2 regions of the Pseudomonas sp. FP2309 genome follow, and region 2 is predicted to be linked to the other one. Evidence: predicted binding sites of a transcription regulator. Region 2 holds the regulator's gene; the other holds the start of a gene.

What was found. Region 2 encodes FliA, which starts transcription of late flagellar genes. Its sites were predicted from a motif close to CTAAAGTTTNNNNNNNNNNNGCCGNTAA; they were not measured.
Region 1: the regulator FliA is predicted to act here: its motif matches at 2,936-2,963, upstream of PSH59_RS14185 (methyl-accepting chemotaxis protein).

What each region holds. Positions count from the first base shown of each region.
Region 1 is NZ_CP117439.1:3,105,434-3,112,216, forward strand. Features, by position in the region: gene PSH59_RS14175 (Lrp/AsnC family transcriptional regulator) at 58-549, shown strand; gene PSH59_RS14180 (TonB-dependent siderophore receptor) at 736-2,901, shown strand; gene PSH59_RS14185 (methyl-accepting chemotaxis protein) at 3,081-4,574, shown strand; gene PSH59_RS14190 (CPBP family intramembrane glutamic endopeptidase) at 4,682-5,374, shown strand; gene PSH59_RS14195 (MFS transporter) at 5,620-6,783, shown strand, end outside.
Region 2 is NZ_CP117439.1:3,929,814-3,941,151, forward strand. Features, by position in the region: gene yegS (lipid kinase YegS) at 1-420, opposite strand, end outside; gene PSH59_RS17970 (DUF2802 domain-containing protein) at 553-948, opposite strand; gene PSH59_RS17975 (chemotaxis protein CheW) at 949-1,431, opposite strand; gene PSH59_RS17980 (CheW domain-containing protein) at 1,513-2,313, opposite strand; gene PSH59_RS17985 (ParA family protein) at 2,316-3,104, opposite strand; gene motD (flagellar motor protein MotD) at 3,155-4,042, opposite strand; gene PSH59_RS17995 (flagellar motor protein) at 4,107-4,847, opposite strand; gene PSH59_RS18000 (chemotaxis response regulator protein-glutamate methylesterase) at 4,847-5,980, opposite strand; gene PSH59_RS18005 (chemotaxis protein CheA) at 6,029-8,272, opposite strand; gene PSH59_RS18010 (protein phosphatase CheZ) at 8,284-9,072, opposite strand; gene PSH59_RS18015 (chemotaxis response regulator CheY) at 9,091-9,465, opposite strand; gene fliA (RNA polymerase sigma factor FliA) at 9,635-10,375, opposite strand; gene fleN (flagellar synthesis regulator FleN) at 10,372-11,205, opposite strand; gene flhF (flagellar biosynthesis protein FlhF) at 11,312-11,338, opposite strand, start outside.

The sequences.
Region 1 (6,783 bases), 830 kb from region 2:
TTTTACTTCTGACGCTGTTAGCTTTATCGGGTGTTTTTACCTCTAACAAAGACAAATATGAAAAATAAAACCAAGCAGGTCGCTCTTGACGACACCGATCTCGCCATCCTTGCGTTGTTGCAAGAAGACGCGAGTATTTCCAACGCCCAGCTGAGCGAGCGCCTGGCATTGAGCCTTACGCCCTGCTGGCGTCGGCGCAAACGTCTGGAAGAGGAAGGCGTGATCAAGGACTACCAGGCCAATCTGGACCGCAAGATGCTCGGCCTGGACATCATGGCGTTTGTGCATGTGCGCTTTGCCATCCACACCGACCATGCGCCGGACGCGTTTGAAGCGGTGGTCAAAGAGCTGCCTCAGGTGCTGTCCTGTCACAAAATCACCGGCGATGCGGACTACCTGTTGCAGGTGCTGGCAGAAGATTTGGACAGCTACAGCGAGTTTGTCGAGAGCGTGCTGAGGCGCCAGTTGGGGATTGCGTCGATCCAGTCGAGCCTGGCGCTGCGGGAGGTGAAAGCGACGAGTCGGGTGGCGATACCGAAGCGCGATTGAACGCGCCCATATCCGGAAAAGTCGTGGCAGGTGATGGCGAATCGCCTGCCCATTCGATGTGAAAAATTCGTTAACCAATTCTCGCCAAAGGCTTTTTCCCACAGGCTCAATCTGCCAGACTGATGCGAATAATTATCAACCGTTTTATTATTCGCCACGGACGGCGCGTCGGGGAGAGTCAGTTCCATGTCTGTGCAACAACCTGCAGGTAAAGGTTTTTCACCGAGTCTGATCGCGTTCGCGGTGTGTCTTGCCACCTCACAAACGGCCTTCGCCGCCGAGCCAGAAGCGCCGGCCACCACGTTGGAACTGGGCGCCACCCAAGTCTCCGGCGAGCAGCAATTAAGCGAAATTACCGAGGGCACGCAGTCCTACACCACGGGCGCGATGAAGACGGCGACCAAACTGCCCCTGACCCTGCGTGAAACCCCACAGGCCGTTACCGTCATCACCCGCCAGCGCATGGACGACCAGGCGATGACCAGCATCAACGATGTGGTCAACGCCACGCCCGGGCTGTTCCTGAATTTCTCCAGCGGCCCTGGGCGGCAGTCCTACACCTCGCGTGGCTTTGACATCGACAACCTGATGTATGACGGCATCCCGAGCGGCTATAACGGGGTAACGGTCGGGGCCCAACCCAACCTGGCGATGTTCGACCGCGTCGAAGTGGTGCGCGGCGCCACCGGCCTGGTCACCGGCGCGGGCAACCCGTCGGCCGCCATCAACCTGATCCGCAAACGCCCACTGGACGAGCAGAAGGTCACCCTGACCGGCGCCGCCGGCAGTTGGGACGACTACCGTGGCGAGCTGGACGCTTCCAGCCCGCTTAACGACAGCGGCACCTGGCGCGGTCGCGTGGTCACCTCTTACCGCGACGCCAACAGCTTCATCGACAACGCCGAGGAGTATCACGGCCTGTTCTACGCCGTCACCGAAGCCGACCTGAGCGAAGACACCCGCCTGACCCTGGGTTACTCCAACCAAAAGGACAAGACCAACTACTTCTGGGGCTCCTCGATGGTCGGCCTGGACGGTCACCACCTGGACCTGCCGCGTTCCTACAACCCAGGCACCGACTGGGAGAACAAGGACCAGGAAATCAATACGGTGTTCGCCGAACTGCGCCAGCAACTGGCCAACGACTGGGCGCTGCAGGTCAACGCCAACTACGCCGAGCAGAAAGCCTTGTTCTCGGGCTCCTACCAATCGCGCTGGGCCGCCGACAAGTCCCTGGCGCGTACGGTGTACCAGGCCGCCTACGATGAAAACCAGGCCGGCGTCGACGCCTTTGCCAGCGGCCCGTTCCAGGCGTTCGGGCGCAGCCATGAACTGGTGGTGGGCGCCAGCCGACGCATCTACGACATGACCAGCCACGACTACAGCCCCTATAACACCAACTGGCCGCTCAGCGCGGGCAAGCCGGACTTCGTCCACACCTCGGACACCCGTGAAATCACCACCCAGGACGGCCTTTACCTCACCACGCGCCTGAGCCTGGCCGACCCGCTCAAGCTGATCCTCGGCGGCCGCCTGGACTGGTACGACTATGACGCCCATGGCAGTAACACCGGCGACTACAAGGTCACCCGCAACCTCACCCGCTACGCCGGCCTGATCTACGAGCTGGACGACCATCACTCGGTCTACGTCAGCTACAGCGATATCTTCACGCCGCAGAGCTCCAAGGACATCTCGGGCACACCGGTCAAACCGATTGAGGGCAAAAACTACGAGGTCGGTATCAAAGGCGAATACCTGGGAGGTGCGCTCAATGCCAGCGTGGCGCTGTTCCGTGTCGACCAGGAGAACCGCGCCACAAAAGTCACGGTGCAGAACTGCCCGCAGACCGAGTGCTACGACGCCTCCGGCGAGATTCGCAGCCAGGGTATCGACTTCGAACTGCAAGGTGCATTGACCGAAAACTGGCAGGTCGGCGGTGGCTACACCTACGCGCGCACCCATACCATCAAGGACACAGCCAACCCGCAGAAGGTCAACAAACAGTACGACACCGACACGCCTGAGCACCTGTTCAAACTGACCACCCGCTACAACCTCCAGGGCCCGCTGGAGAAATTCCGCGTGGGCGGCAACATCTCCTGGCAAAGCCGTATGTACAACGACATCGCCCTGGCCGATGGCAGCAGCTACCGCCTGCAACAAGGCGCGTACGCCGTCACCGATCTGATGGCCGGCTACCGGGTCAACCAACACCTCGACCTGCAGCTCAACGCGAACAACATCTTTGACCGCAGCTATTACTCGTCCATCTCCAACTCGGTGGACTACGGTGGCGACAGCTACGGCAACCCCCGAAACATGATGTTGACGGCCAAGTACAGCTTCTGATCGTTCTCGCGGCAGCCCACTCGGGCTGCCCTGCTTAAAGTCTGCTCTCGAAATGCCGATAGGCCTTTTGGCTCGCCTGCATCTGCAAACATCCTGATACCTGTTCGACTTAACATCAGAGTGCCATCATGGCACGCAGCATGCTTTGTTCCAGGCCAGCCCACATGGAGTAAGAGTGCATGCCTCACCGCCCGCGTTTCATAGAGCATTACCGCAAGGCCGACCGCATTATGCTGGCGTTGATCTGGCTGATGTTCCTGTTCTCTCTGGGCTTGGCGTTCTGGCACGACACCCTGATCCAGGCGGTCGTCATCGGCGGCGGCACCAGCTTGGTGCTCACCCTGTTGTATCGGGCCATCGGCGGCACCCGCATGATGCGTTGTGCATTGGGTGCAGGCCTGATGGTCATGGCGGCGCTGCATATCAACCAGGCGCAGGGCGTGATCGAATCGCACTTTGGCATCTTTGCGTTGCTGGCGGTGCTGACGTTCTATCGGGACTGGCTACCGATTTTGGTCGCGGCGCTCACCATCGCCGTGCACCACGTGGTCTTCCACGCCTTGCAACACCAAGGTTTCCCGGTGTTTGTGATGCAACACCACGGCGGCTGGACCATGGTATTCGTGCATGCTTTCTACGTGCTGATGGAAACTGTCGCCTTGCTCTACCTCGCCGTGCACAGCCAGGCCGAAGCGGTGGAAAGCCAGGACATGCTCGAGAAGATGCTCGCCGTGACCTCCCGGTTCTCCGAGGCAAGCGCCGAGGGCGACGGCAAGGTCCGCGTCTCCCTGGCCAAGCGCTTCGACCATTTCCTGCAACAACTCACCCACCTGATCGACGGCGTGGCCCGTGACTCCCACGGCCTGGGCCAACTCGGCCAGGAACTGGCCCACGCCAGCGGCACCCTGGAAAAAGGCGCACGCCACCAGTTGGCCGAAATCAGCGAAATGACCGGCTCAATGCAACGCATGGAGCACGCCATGGGCCACATCGCCGTGCACGTTGAACACGCCGTTGAGCATGCCGGTGTCGCCAGCAAACAAATCCTGCGCGGCCAGGAAAGCGTCGGCCGCGCGCAACATGAAATCACCCAACTGGCCACCCGCCTGGAAGGCACCAACCAGACCGTCCAGGGTCTGGCCGTGCAAGCCGAACAGATCGGCTCGGTGCTGGAAGTCATCAGCAGCATCGCCAACCAGACCAACCTGCTCGCCCTCAACGCCGCCATCGAAGCCGCCCGCGCGGGCGAACAAGGTCGTGGCTTCGCAGTGGTTGCCGACGAAGTGCGCAGCCTGGCCCAGCGCACGGCGGTGTCCACCCAGGAAATCAAAACCATCATCGAAGGCTTGCAGCACGGCAGTCGTCAGGCCGTAGAGGCGATGCACGACAGCCGCCAAGGTGTGGAACGCTGCGTGGAAGACAGCCAGGTGGCCGTCCAGATGCTGCAAGCGGTGGGCAATGACATTGCGCGGATTGATGCGCTCAACGGGCAGATTGTCACCACCACGCGCGAGCAGACCGAAGCGAACCTGGAGATTGTCGGGCGCTTGCAGTCGGTGCAAAACATCGCACAGAGCACGGCCGATGATGTGGAGCTGTTGGCCAGGAGCAGCGAACAATTGCCACCGATTGCGGTCAGGCTCGATGCCCTGGGCAGGCGCTTTCATCCATGACGGGCCGGACCTGAGGGAGCGTTCAAGGCTCAGGTCGATATATCAGCCCCTGCTGCGCGCGTTGGTTAATATAGGCGGCCAACCAATCGCATAAAAGGACGTATGGGGTGAAGGACACAGCGTTATCAGGGCTCTCCACGGCTGACATGGACACCTATTCCTGGCGGCGTCGCCTCTTGATGGCTTGCCTGGCGATCCTGTTGTATTTTGCGGTTCAACTGGTGCTCATATTCGCGGTTGGCAAAGCCTCGACGCTGTGGATGAGCATCAGTGCTTCATTGGTGGTGCTGCTGATATTCGCGTGGGTCGAGCGCAGGCACTCAGGCGGGGTGCGTGCCCTGGTGGGGCACGACCTGGGCAACACGCTCAAGCAGTGTGCGCCATGGGTGCTGGGGGCTTACCTGGTCAGTACCGGTCTGGACGTCGGGTTCGGATATTGGCAGGAGCCCACGCCGCTGGCGGGCACCCAATCCATGACGAAAAAGCTGCTGCTCTTCGCCATGACGTTGGTGATTATTTCAACGCTCGAAGAGCTCCTGTACCGTCACTTCCTGATTCGCCTGTTCCCCCTGGGTCACCGTCGTTGGCGGTACGTGGCAATCCTGTTCACGACTGCGCTGTATATGCTCATGCATATGCCCTACGCCCATTGGACAAACTTCCTGCTGGTCGGCACGCTGTCAATCATCCTGGGCTATGCGCGGGTGCGCAGCGCTGGCCTATTGGTGCCCGTGCTGCTGCACATCTTTGCGGGAGTGCTTTCGCTCCTGAGGTACTTCATGGCCACTCTTTGGTTTTAGGCCTTGCGCGCAGATGCCAGGTAAGACCATGCGGCTTTCGACTCTTTGCCTCCTGGATGCCCTGCCGGTGCTTTTCGCGTCACCGGGTGCCCGCCCCCTCAATACCTCCCGCCGCATCTGGCCCAGTTCCTGCACCCGCCCCTCCAGTCGCTGCTGACTACGCGGACGACTCTTTTGAACCCCGGCGCCCGCGCCCCACCTCCGATAATCAAGCATCTCCCCTACCCCTTTCGAGGCCTTCACCCATGACGAGTGCTTCCACCGAACAGGTCAGCCCCAAAACCCTGCGCAAGGTCATCATCGCCGCCGGCATCGGTAACTTCGTCGAATGGTTTGACTTTGCCGTCTACGGGTTTCTTGCCACCACCATTGCCCAGCAGTTCTTCCCCAGCGGCGACGCCAGCGTGGCACTGCTCAAGACCTTTGCGGTATTTGCCGTGGCGTTTGCCTTCCGGCCGCTGGGCGGGATTTTCTTCGGCATGCTTGGCGACCGCATCGGCCGTAAACGCACCCTGGCCATGACGATTCTGCTGATGGCCGGTGCCACCACCCTGATCGGCCTGCTGCCCACCTACGCCGCGATCGGCGTCACCGCGCCGATCCTGTTGTCGCTGATTCGCTGCGCCCAAGGCTTCTCCGCCGGGGGCGAATACGCCGGCGCCTGTGCTTACCTGATGGAACATGCGCCCAGTGACAAACGCGCCTGGTACGGCAGCTTCGTGCCGGTGTCCACGTTCTCCGCGTTCGCCGCTGCTGCCGTGGTGGCGTATGCGCTTGAGGCGTCGTTGTCCGCCGAGGCGATGGGCAGCTGGGGCTGGCGCTTGCCGTTCCTGATCGCCGCGCCACTGGGGCTGGTGGGGCTGTACCTGCGCTGGAAGCTGGATGAAACGCCGGCGTTCCAGGCCGTGAAGCAGGAGCACGCAGTGGCCCACTCACCGCTCAAGGAGACCTTGCGCCACCATGGTGCCGCGATCTGCTGCCTGGGCGCTTTTGTGTCGCTGACCGCGCTGTCGTTTTATATGTTCACCACCTACTTCGCGACCTACCTGCAAGTGGCCGGTGGGCTGAGTCGGGCAGGCGCGTTGCTGGTGTCGCTGATTGCGCTGATTTTCGCCGCGGCAATTTGCCCTCTCGCGGGGCTGTATTCAGACCGGGTGGGGCGTCGCGTCACGGTGATGACGGCCTGTGTGCTGTTGATGCTGGTGGTCTACCCATCGTTCCTGATGGCCAGTTCCGGGTCGTTCGCAGCGTCTGTTATCGGGGTAATGTTGCTGGCAGTGGGTGCCGTGTTGTGTGGGGTGGTCACAGCGGCGCTGCTGTCAGAGACATTCCCGACGCGCACGCGATATACCGCTTCGGCAATCACGTACAACATGGCTTACACGATCTTCGGCGGTACCGCGCCACTG
Region 2 (11,338 bases):
GCTGCCGAAGCCGCCGGTGGCCATATTCAGGAAGATTTGCCCGCCGACACGGCCGAGGTCGATCGCCCGCGGCGGCACGTCCAGCAACGCCAAGGCCATCGCAGGTTCCAGCGGCACCCCCGCGGCCTTGGCGAAATCATTGGCAGTGCCCAGCGGCATCAGCACCAGGCTGGCATCGGTCCGGGCCTGGGCCATCGCTTCGGCGACATCGCGCAAGGTGCCATCTCCGCCACCCGCGATGATCCGGGTATACCCGGCGTCCAAGGCTTCTTCAACCAGGCGCCGGGCGTCGCCGCCCTCCCACGTGACCCGTACCGCCAACTCCCAGCCTTGCTCACGCCGGGCCTGCACGGCGGCGCGCACGTCCTCGTTGAGGGCCTGCTTGCCGTGAAGGATCAACAGTGCTTTGGGAGTGGTCATCGAGGGAAATCTCCTGGTTCAAAAATGCTCGCAGGATGTGGACCTTGAACCAGTAGGGAAAGTGCAGCCACAAGCGCCAAGTTATCAGCGGCAAGCCAAAACTCGACACGTGCCGCTTGAATCTCGAAGCTTTCAGCCGCCCTTATGCAACTTACTCATCAATTGCGCTTCGGCCTGGGTCAAGCCGCACGACTGGGTCAGCTCATCCACCGTCGCCCCCATGCCCACCAATTTCGCCGCCTGGGCAAACGACAGGCTGGAGGGGTCACGCTGCTCGATCTGCGCCAGTTTGTCCGGCAACGGCCCGAGAATGGCGCGCAGTTCATGCACCTCATCCCCCACCTTCACCGCACTTTGCTGGTAGTGATCGACACGCTTGACCAGCTCCAGGATGCGCCGGTCCCGCAACGCATCGCGCTCGGCCTGTTGCAACGCCAGCTCCCGCTGCTGGCGCACGTAGCGCAGAAAAAACGCAAGTGTCCCGGCCCACAACAGGGCCAGGACAATCACCAGGGCCTCAAAGAACAATCAGATACTCTCCAGTTCCGACCATTCTTCTTCGCTCATCATCTTGTCCAGCTCAACCAGAATCAGCAGTTCGTTGTTCTTGTTGCACACGCCCTGGATGAACTTGGCCGATTCTTCGTTGCCCACGTTCGGCGCGGTTTCCACTTCCGATTGGCGCAGGTAAACCACTTCGGCGACGCTGTCGACCATGATGCCAACCACTTGCTTATCGGCTTCGATGATGACGATACGCGTGTTGTCGCTGACTTCGACGGTATCCAGGCCAAAGCGCTGGCGGGTGTCGATGACCGTCACCACGTTGCCGCGCAGGTTGATGATGCCCAGCACGTAGCTTGGCGCACCCGGGACCGGCGCGATCTCGGTGTAGCGCAGCACTTCCTGCACGCGCATCACGTTAATGCCGTAGGTTTCATTGTCCAGTTTGAAGGTAACCCATTGCAGGATCGGATCATCCAAACCTTGTGCAGACGCTGACTTGTTCATAGCTGTGACCCCTTCAAATGCCGATGTAGGCGGCGTGTGTACTTCTTTTGGCCTTACTCGCGCGCGGCCCTTATTGTTCAATCAACTGCGTTTGGTAACCGGCATCGCTTTGACGGCACCGCTGGCGATCAACTCGGCCAGTTCGGCGACGTCAAGCAACGCGCACATATGTTCGATCACGGTGCCCGCCAGCCAAGGCCGCTGGCCCCGGTGGCTGCGCCATTTAATTTCATTGGGGTCCAGGCGCAACGAGCGGCTGACTTGATGCACCGCCAGCCCCCATTCGTAGCCCTGCACCGAAATCACGTATTGCAAGCCCTGGCGGAAGTCATCGCGGTAGCGGTCGGGCATCACCCAGCGCGCGGTGTCCAGCACCTTGAGGTTGCCGGCCTGGCTCGGCAGGATGCCAAGGAACCACTCCGGCTGCCCGAACAACGGCGTCAGCTCCTGGCCTTCCAGGGAATAGATCGACCCCAGACACACCAGCGGTACCGCCAGGGTCAACCCGGCAACGTCGAACAGCAAACATTCGAACGGCTCGGCTGCCCAGGCCGGGCGCCCGTCACCGGTGACCGGCGGCGGCGTTATGCTCGGCGGCAGATGCACTTCCACGACGGGCTCGACCACCACTGGCGCCACCACGGCGGGCGCGCTCGGCACCACTACCGGCGCGACCACTTGCGCATCGCGGGCCTGCTCTTCCAATACGGCCAGCTGGAACTCATCCAGCGTGCTCGATGCCGGCACGTCCAGCGCAGGCTCGAGTACCAGGATCGGCTCCGGCAGTTCTTCCTCGGTCGCATCCTGCAACAAGGCATCCAGATAGGATTCCAGCGCCAGTTGCGGCCGGGTCTTGACCTTGAGTTCCACGGGACGGTTCATCATCAGGCCACCTGCGCCACAAGCTGCTGGGACAGCAGGTGTTTGAGTAACGCGCGATAGGCCAGAACGCCGCGGCTTTTACCGTCGAACTGCGACGGCGTGAGCCCGGCACGACTGGCATCGCGCAAGCGCGTATCCACGGGGATGTAACCGTTCCAGATGGTCTCCGGGTAGGCGTCGCGCAGCACGCGCAAGGTACCCATCGACGCCTGAGTACGGCGGTCGAACAGGGTCGGCACGATGCTGTACGGCAGTGCCTGTTTGCGCGAACGGTTGATCATCGCCAACGTGCTGACCATACGCTCCAGGCCCTTGACCGCCAGGTGCTCGGTCTGCACCGGGATCACCAATTGCTGGCTGGCCGCCAGGGCGTTGACCATCAGCACGCCCAGCAACGGTGGGCTGTCGATGATGGCGTAGTCGAAATCCTGCCAAAGTTGCGCCAGGGTCTTGGCGATCACCAGGCCCAAACCGCTCTGCCCCGGCGACTGACGCTCAAGGGTGGCCAGCGCGGTGCTCGATGGCAGCAGGGAAATACTCTCGCTACTGGTGGGCAGCAACAATTGGCCGGGCAAGTCGCTCGGCACACTGCCCTTGTGCAGGAACAGGTCGAAACAGCTGTGCTCCAGGGCATCCGGGTCGTAACCGAAATAGCTGGTCATCGAGCCATGGGGGTCGAGGTCAACCACGACCACGCGCTTGCCCGCTTCGGCCAGCAAGCCGGCTAAGGCGATGGAGGTGGTGGTCTTGCCGACCCCACCTTTTTGATTGGCAACTGCCCAGACTCTCATTCGGATGGTTCCTCCCGGTGGGCACATGCGCGACCGAGACATTGCATAAGTTATTGAGCCGGTGACGGAGAATTGACGGCACTCTGCCGAACCGGCGGCTTAACAGGGGCCGGTGCAGTTTGTGTGCCAGCACGCTTCAAAGCCGCGTCCGGTGTTGCATTGGCGGTGCCCGTACCAGTCAGGCTACGGCGCACATCCAGGTTTCGTGAGACCACCAACACCACTCGACGGTTGCGCGCGCGGCCTTCGAACGTGGCGTTATTGGCCACCGGCTGGAACTCGCCATAACCCACCGACGCCAGGCGCCCTGGGTTCACACCCTGCATCGCAAGCATGCGCACGATGCTCGCGGCACGCGCCGAGGACAGCTCCCAGTTGGTCGGGTACTGCGCCGTACTGATCGGCACATTGTCGGTAAAGCCTTCGACATGCACCGGGTTGTCGAACGGTTTGAGGATCGCCGCCACCTTGTCGATGATGGTGAACGCCTGGTCGCTGGGCATCGCATCGGCACTGGCGAACAGCAGGCTGGAATTAAGCTCGATCTCGACCCACAACTCGTTGCCGCGCACAGTCATCTGGTTGGAGCTGATCAGGTCGCCAAACGCCGCGCTGATGTCATCGGCGATGCTTTTGAGCGGGTCGCTGGTGCCGCCCACGCCGGCAGCGGTTTCATCACTGTCGTTAACCAGCGGTTTGGCCGGCGTCACGGTCCTGGGCCGCTCTTCACCGATAGGGATCGGCTTGAGTGCGCGATCGGTATCGTTGAACACGCCGATCAGCGCCTGGGAAATGACTTTGTACTTGCCTTCGTTGATCGACGAGATGGAATACATCACCACAAAAAACGCGAACAGCAGGGTGATGAAATCCGCGTAGGACACCAGCCAGCGTTCGTGGTTAACGTGTTCTTCAGGCTCGCGACGGCGACGGCTCACAGGCAGGCACCTCTCTGTACACAACGTTCGTAGCCGCACTGCCACAAGTAAGTGTTCATGCCCATCAATCCATGAAGCCCTGGAGCTTGAGTTCGATGGAGCGTGGGTTCTCGCCCTCGGCGATCGACAGGATCCCTTCGAGCAACATTTCGCGGTAACGCGACTGGCGCATGGCAATCGACTTGAGCTTGCTCGCCACCGGCAGCAACACCAGGTTGGCACTGGCAACCCCGTAAATGGTGGCGACGAACGCCACGGCGATGCCGCTGCCCAGTTGCGAAGGGTCGGCGAGGTTGCCCATCACATGGATCAACCCCATCACTGCACCGATGATGCCGATGGTCGGCGCATAGCCGCCCATGCTTTCAAAGACTTTGGCGGCGTTGATATCGCGGCTTTCCTGGGTGTAGAAATCCACCTCGAGAATGCTGCGGATAGCCTCCGGCTCGGCGCCGTCCACCAGCAATTGCAGGCCTTTGCGTGCGTAGCTGTCGGGCTCGGCATCGGCCACGCCTTCCAGGCCCAGCAGGCCTTCCTTGCGTGCGGTGAGGCTCCAGTTGACGACACGGTCGATGCCGCCCGCCAGGTCCACGCGCGGCGGGAAAATGATCCAGATCACAATCTGCATCGCACGCTTGAACGAACTCATCGGCGATTGCAGCAAGGCGGCGCCCACGGTGCCGCCAATCACAATCAGTGCCGCCGGGCCGTTGGCCAGGGCGCCAAGGTGGCCGCCCTCCAAGTAGTTGCCGCCAATGATCGCGACAAACGCCATGATGATGCCGATCAGGCTCAACACATCCATCAGAGGCAGGCCTCCACCAGATGCTTGCCGATATCGTCCAGGCTGTAGATGGCGTCGGCCAGATCAGCTTTGACGATCGCCATGGGCATGCCATAGATCACGCAGCTGGCTTCGTCCTGGGCCCAGATCGCACTGCCGCCCTGCTTGAGCAGGCGCGCGCCTTCGCGGCCGTCGGCACCCATGCCGGTGAGCACCACCGCCAGAACTTTGTCGCCGTAAGACTTGGCTGCCGAACCGAAGGTGATGTCCACACACGGTTTGTAGTTCAGGCGCTCATCGCCCGGCAGGATTTTGATCGCGCCACGCCCGTCAACCATCATCTGCTTGCCACCGGGGGCCAGCAGCGCCAGGCCAGGGCGCAGGATGTCGCCGTCCTCGGCTTCCTTGACGCTGATGCGGCACAGCTTGTCCAGACGCTCGGCAAACGCCTTGGTAAAGGCCGCAGGCATGTGCTGGATCAACACGATCGGCGCCGGAAAGTTGGCCGGCAACTGGGTCAACACCCGCTGCAACGCCACTGGGCCACCGGTGGAGGTGCCGATGGCGACCAGCTTGTAGGCCTTGCGCTTGGGTGCCGGCGAATGCGCGGCAGCAGGCGCGGCGGCGCGTACCGGCGGCGCGGCAGGCCGTGCAAGCGGTGCTGGCGCCGGGCGGCCGAACGTGGAACCGGTGGGCGCAGCAGGTGCCGCCACCGGTGCCGGAGTGGGCGCCGGCGCACTGAACAAGCTGCGACGATTACTGCGGGAAATGCTGTGGACTTTCTCGCACAGCAGTTGCTTGACCTTCTCGGGATTGCGCGAGATGTCTTCGAAATTTTTCGGCAGGAAGTCCACCGCCCCCGCGTCCAGCGCATCGAGGGTCACTCGGGCGCCTTCGTGGGTCAGCGAGGAAAACATCAAAACCGGGGTCGGGCAGCGTTGCATGATGTGCCGAACTGCCGTGATGCCATCCATCATCGGCATCTCGTAGTCCATGGTGATCACATCCGGCTTGAGCGCAATGGCTTGATCAATCGCCTCTTTGCCGTTGGTGGCCGTACCGACCACCTGGATGCTTGGATCGGCGGAAAGAATTTCCGAGACGCGGCGGCGGAAGAAACCTGAATCGTCCACCACCAGGACCTTGACTGCCATAAACACTCCGTTAGGTGGGGCAGGCTTTACCGCCCTGCCCCACCAGAATCAAATACGCCGAGCGGCGTAACGCTTGAGCATGCTCGGAACATCGAGAATCAGCGCGATCCGACCGTCACCGGTGATGGTCGCACCCGACATGCCCGGGGTTCCCTGCAGCATTTTGCCCAAAGGCTTGATGACCACTTCTTCCTGACCCACCAGTTGATCGACGACAAAGCCGATACGCTGGGTGCCCACCGAGAGAATCACCACATGGCCTTCGTGCTGCTCCTCATGGGCGGCCGATGCAACCAGCCAGCGCTTGAGGTAGAACAGGGGCAATGCCTTGTCGCGTACGATCACCACTTCCTGGCCGTCCACCACGTTGGTGCGCGACAGGTCGAGGTGGAAGATTTCGTTGACGTTGACCAGTGGGAAGGCGAAGGCCTGGTTGCCCAGCATCACCATCAGGGTCGGCATGATCGCCAAGGTCAACGGCACCTTGATCACGATCTTCGAGCCCTGGCCCTTGGTCGAGTAGATATTGATCGAGCCGTTGAGCTGGCTGATCTTGGTCTTCACCACGTCCATGCCCACGCCACGGCCCGACACGTCGGAGATCTCGGTCTTGGTCGAGAAGCCAGGGGCGAAGATCAGGTTGTAGCACTCGGTGTCGGTCAGGCGATCGGCAGCGTCCTTGTCCATCACGCCACGCTTGACCGCGATATTGCGCAGAATGGCCGGGTCCATGCCTTTGCCGTCATCGGTGATCGACAGCAGGATGTGGTCGCCCTCCTGCTCCGCCGCCAGAATCACTTTGCCGCCGCGGGACTTGCCCGAGGCTTCGCGCTCTTCCGGGGTTTCCACGCCGTGGTCGACGGCGTTGCGCACCAAGTGGACCAGCGGGTCGGCCAGGGCCTCGACAAGGTTTTTGTCGAGGTCGGTTTCTTCACCCACCAGTTCCAGGTTGATCTCTTTCTTCAGTTGACGCGCCAGGTCACGAACCAGACGCGGGAAGCGGCCGAAGACTTTCTTGATCGGCTGCATCCGCGTTTTCATCACCGCGGTTTGCAGGTCGGCGGTGACCACGTCGAGGTTCGACACGGCCTTTTGCATGGCTTCATCGCCACTGCTCAAGCCCAGGCGCACCAGGCGGTTACGCACCAGTACCAGTTCGCCGACCATGTTCATGATGTCGTCCAGACGCGCGGTATCGACCCGCACGGTGGTTTCGGCTTCACTGGCCGGTTTGTCCGCAGCCGGTGCAGCGGCTGCGGCGGCACGCGCCGGCGCCGGCGCTGCTGCCGGGGCAGCCGCAGGTTTGGCGGCGGCGGCAGGCGCAGCGGCTTTGGCCGGGGCAGCCGCTTTAGCGGCAGCCGGGGCTGCTGTGGCGACGGCGCCGGTCGCAGGCACCTCGCTGAACTTGCCCTTGCCGTGCAAATCGTCCAGCAGGGCTTCGAATTCGTGATCGGTGATCAGACCATCACCGGCAGGCGCTGCACTGGCGGCAGGCGCTGCGGCGGTAGCGGTGGCCGCGACTGCCGGCAGGGCGTCGGCAGCAAACGTGCCTTTGCCATGCAGTTGGTCGAGCAACGCTTCGAATTCGTCATCGGTGATGTCAGTGCTGACAGGCGCGGCAGGCACCTGCTCACCGGCCGGCGCAGCTGCGACCGGCGCCACCGCATCGGCGGCGAACTGGCCTTTGCCGTGCAATTGGTCGAGCAGCGACTCGAACTCTGCGTCGGTGATGTCTTCGCTGGTCGGCTCCACTGCCGGGGCAACGGCGGCAGGCGCTTCGGCTTCGGCCTTGACGGCGCTGAGGGAGTTGAGCAGCTGCTCGAACTCGCTGTCCGTGACGTCCGCTTCAGGCTCGGCCACCGGCTCAGGCGCCGCTTCAACCACCGGCGCTGCCGTGGTGTCCGCAGGCTCTGCATAGCGTGCCAGGGCCGCGAGCAGTTCCGGCGTTGCCGCGGTGATCGGGGCACGTTCACGCACCTCGCTGAACATGCCGTTGACCGCATCCAGTGCTTCGAGAATCACGTCCATCAACTCCGAATCAACGTGACGCTCACCCTTGCGCAGGATGTCGAACACGTTCTCGGCGATGTGGCAGCACTCCACCAGCTCATGGAGCTGGAGGAAGCCGGCGCCCCCTTTTACAGTGTGAAAACCGCGAAAAATTGCATTGAGCAGGTTCGCATCATCCGGACGGCTTTCCAGCTCGACCAGTTGTTCGGACAGTTGCTCTAAAATTTCGCCGGCCTCTACAAGGAAATCCTGAAGGATCTCTTCATCGGCGCCGAAGCTCATGTGGGTGCTCCTTAGAAGCCTAAACTGGATAACAGGTCATCTACGTCATCCTGACCTGACACAACGTCTTCACGTTTATCGGCATGAATCTGCGGACCTTCACCCTTGGCGAGATGTTTTTGTGGATCTTTTTCCGAGAGGATCGCTTCGCGGTCATGTTCGATGCCGGCAAAACGGTCAACCTGGCCTGCCATAAGCACCAGTTTGAGCAGGTTGCTCTCCACTTCGGTGACCAGTTGAGTCACACGCTTGATCACCTGACCGGTGAGGTCCTGGTAATCCTGGGCCAGCAAAATATCGTTGAGATTGCTGGACACCGTGCGGTTGTCCTGCTCGCTGCGCGACAAAAACCCTTCAACCCGACGTGCCAGCTCACGAAACTCTTCAGCTCCCACTTCCCGGCGCATGAAGCGGCCCCAGTCGTTGCTCAGGGCCTGGGCTTCAGTGGCCATGCCGTTGACCAGGGGCGTGGCGTTTTCCACCAGGTCCATGGTGCGGTTGGCCGCCGCCTCAGTCAGCCTGACCACATAGGACAGGCGTTCGGTGGCATCAGTAATCTGCGAGATTTCTTCGGCCTGGGGCATGTGCGGGTCAATCTGAAAATTGACAATTGCACTGTGCAGCTCGCGTGTGAGCTTGCCCACTTCCTGGTACAGGCCGCGGTCACGGGTCTGGTTGAGCTCATGGATCAACTGCACCGCGTCGCCGAAATGGCCTTTTTCAAGGCTGTCGACCAACTGGTGAGCATGCTTTTTCAGGGTTGACTCAAAGTCTCCCAGTGTCGTTTCTTTATGCTCCATAGCTCCCCCGCGATGGCATTAGCCGTGGATGCGTTCGAAGATTTTTTCGATCTTCTCTTTCAAGGCCAATGCAGTGAATGGCTTGACCACGTAACCGTTAACCCCGGCTTGGGCGGCTTCGATGATCTGCTCACGCTTGGCTTCGGCGGTGACCATCAACACAGGCAGGCTGCGAAGTTTCTCGTCGGCGCGCACGTGGCGCAGCAGGTCGATGCCAGTCATGCCCGGCATGTTCCAGTCGGTTACCAGAAAGTCGATGCTCCCGCTGTTGAGGATCGGAATCGCCGTAAGGCCGTCATCCGCCTCGACCGTGTTTGTGAACCCAAGGTCACGCAACAGGTTTTTTATGATCCGCCGCATCGTTGAGAAGTCATCAACGATGAGGATTTTCATGTTCTTGTCCAATTCGACCTCCAAGCAGTCTTAAACGCGCCCAGCACCTGGACGCGCCATTTCAATCAACAGGCATTACACAAAAAGGACTGCCGGGGGCACCACGAGCCGAACCCGCGACGGTCAATCACCGTCGCGGTATCGCTTTGCAGTGTCCCCACACTGCCTGTCAGCGCGCTCGCCACTCTCCCAAACGCCCCCGCAAGCGGGCGGCGCACTGGCTGTGTAACTGGCTGACCCGCGATTCGCTGACCCCCAGGACCTCACCGATTTCCTTGAGGTTCAGCTCTTCGTCGTAGTACAGCGCCAATACCAGTCGCTCACGCTCAGGCAAATTGGCAATCGCGTCAGCCAACGCCCCCTGGAAGCGTTCATCCTCCAGGTCGCGCGCCGGCTCCATGTGAGTACTCGCGCCGTCCTCGTGCAACCCTTCGTGTTCGCCGTCCTGCAACAGGTCGTCGAAACTGAACAGGCGGCTGCCCAAGGTATCGTTCAAAATCCCGTAATAATCGTCGAGACTCAATTGGAGTTCGGCCGCAACTTCGTGATCTTTAGCGTCGCGACCGGTTTTTGCTTCAATTGCGCGAATTGCGTCACTGACCATACGTGTATTGCGGTGCACCGAACGGGGCGCCCAGTCACCCTTGCGCACTTCATCGAGCATGGCGCCACGGATACGGATACCCGCATACGTCTCGAAACTCGCACCCTTGCTCGCGTCGTATTTGGTCGACACTTCGAGCAGACCGATCATGCCGGCCTGGATCAGGTCTTCGACCTGGACGCTGGCGGGCAGGCGAGCCAGCAGGTGATAAGCGATGCGTTTGACCAGTGGCGCATAACGCTCGATCAACTCACCCTGACTGTCACGGGCAGACTTCTTGTAGGCGTTATAGCCGTTCGCTGTCATAGCACGGGTCCTGCGCTCGTCTGATGTACCAATCGCTCGACGAAAAACTCCAGATGCCCCCGTGGGTTGGCGGGCAACGGCCAGGTATCGACCTTCTGAGCAATAGCCTTGAACGCCAATGCGCACTTGGAACGAGGGAACGCTTCGTAGACTGCACGCTGCTTTTGCACAGCCTTGCGCACACACTCGTCGTAGGGCACTGCACCAACGTATTGTAGGGCGACATCGAGAAAGCGGTCCGTGACCTTGGTCAACTTGGCGAACAGGTTGCGCCCTTCCTGCGGGCTCTGGGCCATGTTGGCCAGCACGCGGAAGCGGTTCATGCCGTAGTCACGGTTAAGCAGTTTGATCAGGGCGTAGGCGTCGGTGATCGAGGTGGGCTCATCGCAGACCACCAGTAGCACTTCCTGCGCCGCGCGCACGAAGCTGACCACGGACTCGCCGATCCCGGCGGCGGTGTCGATCACCAGCACGTCGAGGTTGTCGCCGATATCACTGAAGGCCTGAATCAGACCGGCATGCTGCGCCGGGCTCAGGTGCACCATGCTCTGGGTGCCGGACGCGGCCGGCACGATGCGGATACCGCCAGGGCCCTGCAGCAGCACATCGCGCAGTTCACAGCGCCCCTCGATCACATCGGCAAGGGTGTGTTTGGGCGTCAGCCCCAGCAGAACGTCGACGTTCGCCAGCCCCAGGTCAGCATCCAGCAGCATGACGCGACGGCCAAGCTCTGCCAGGGCCAGGGACAAATTCACTGACACGTTAGTTTTCCCGACGCCACCTTTGCCGCCGGTCACCGCGATCACCTGTACGGGATGCATGCTGCCCATTTTATTTCTTTACCTTGTCTTGCTTAGACGCAGGCTACATGGCTTGGCCGCTTGAATCGCTTGCAGACCATCAATGTAGGTACATTTCACGGTGTTCATCCTGACTTCAACCGACCCGTTTGGCGGGGTTGTG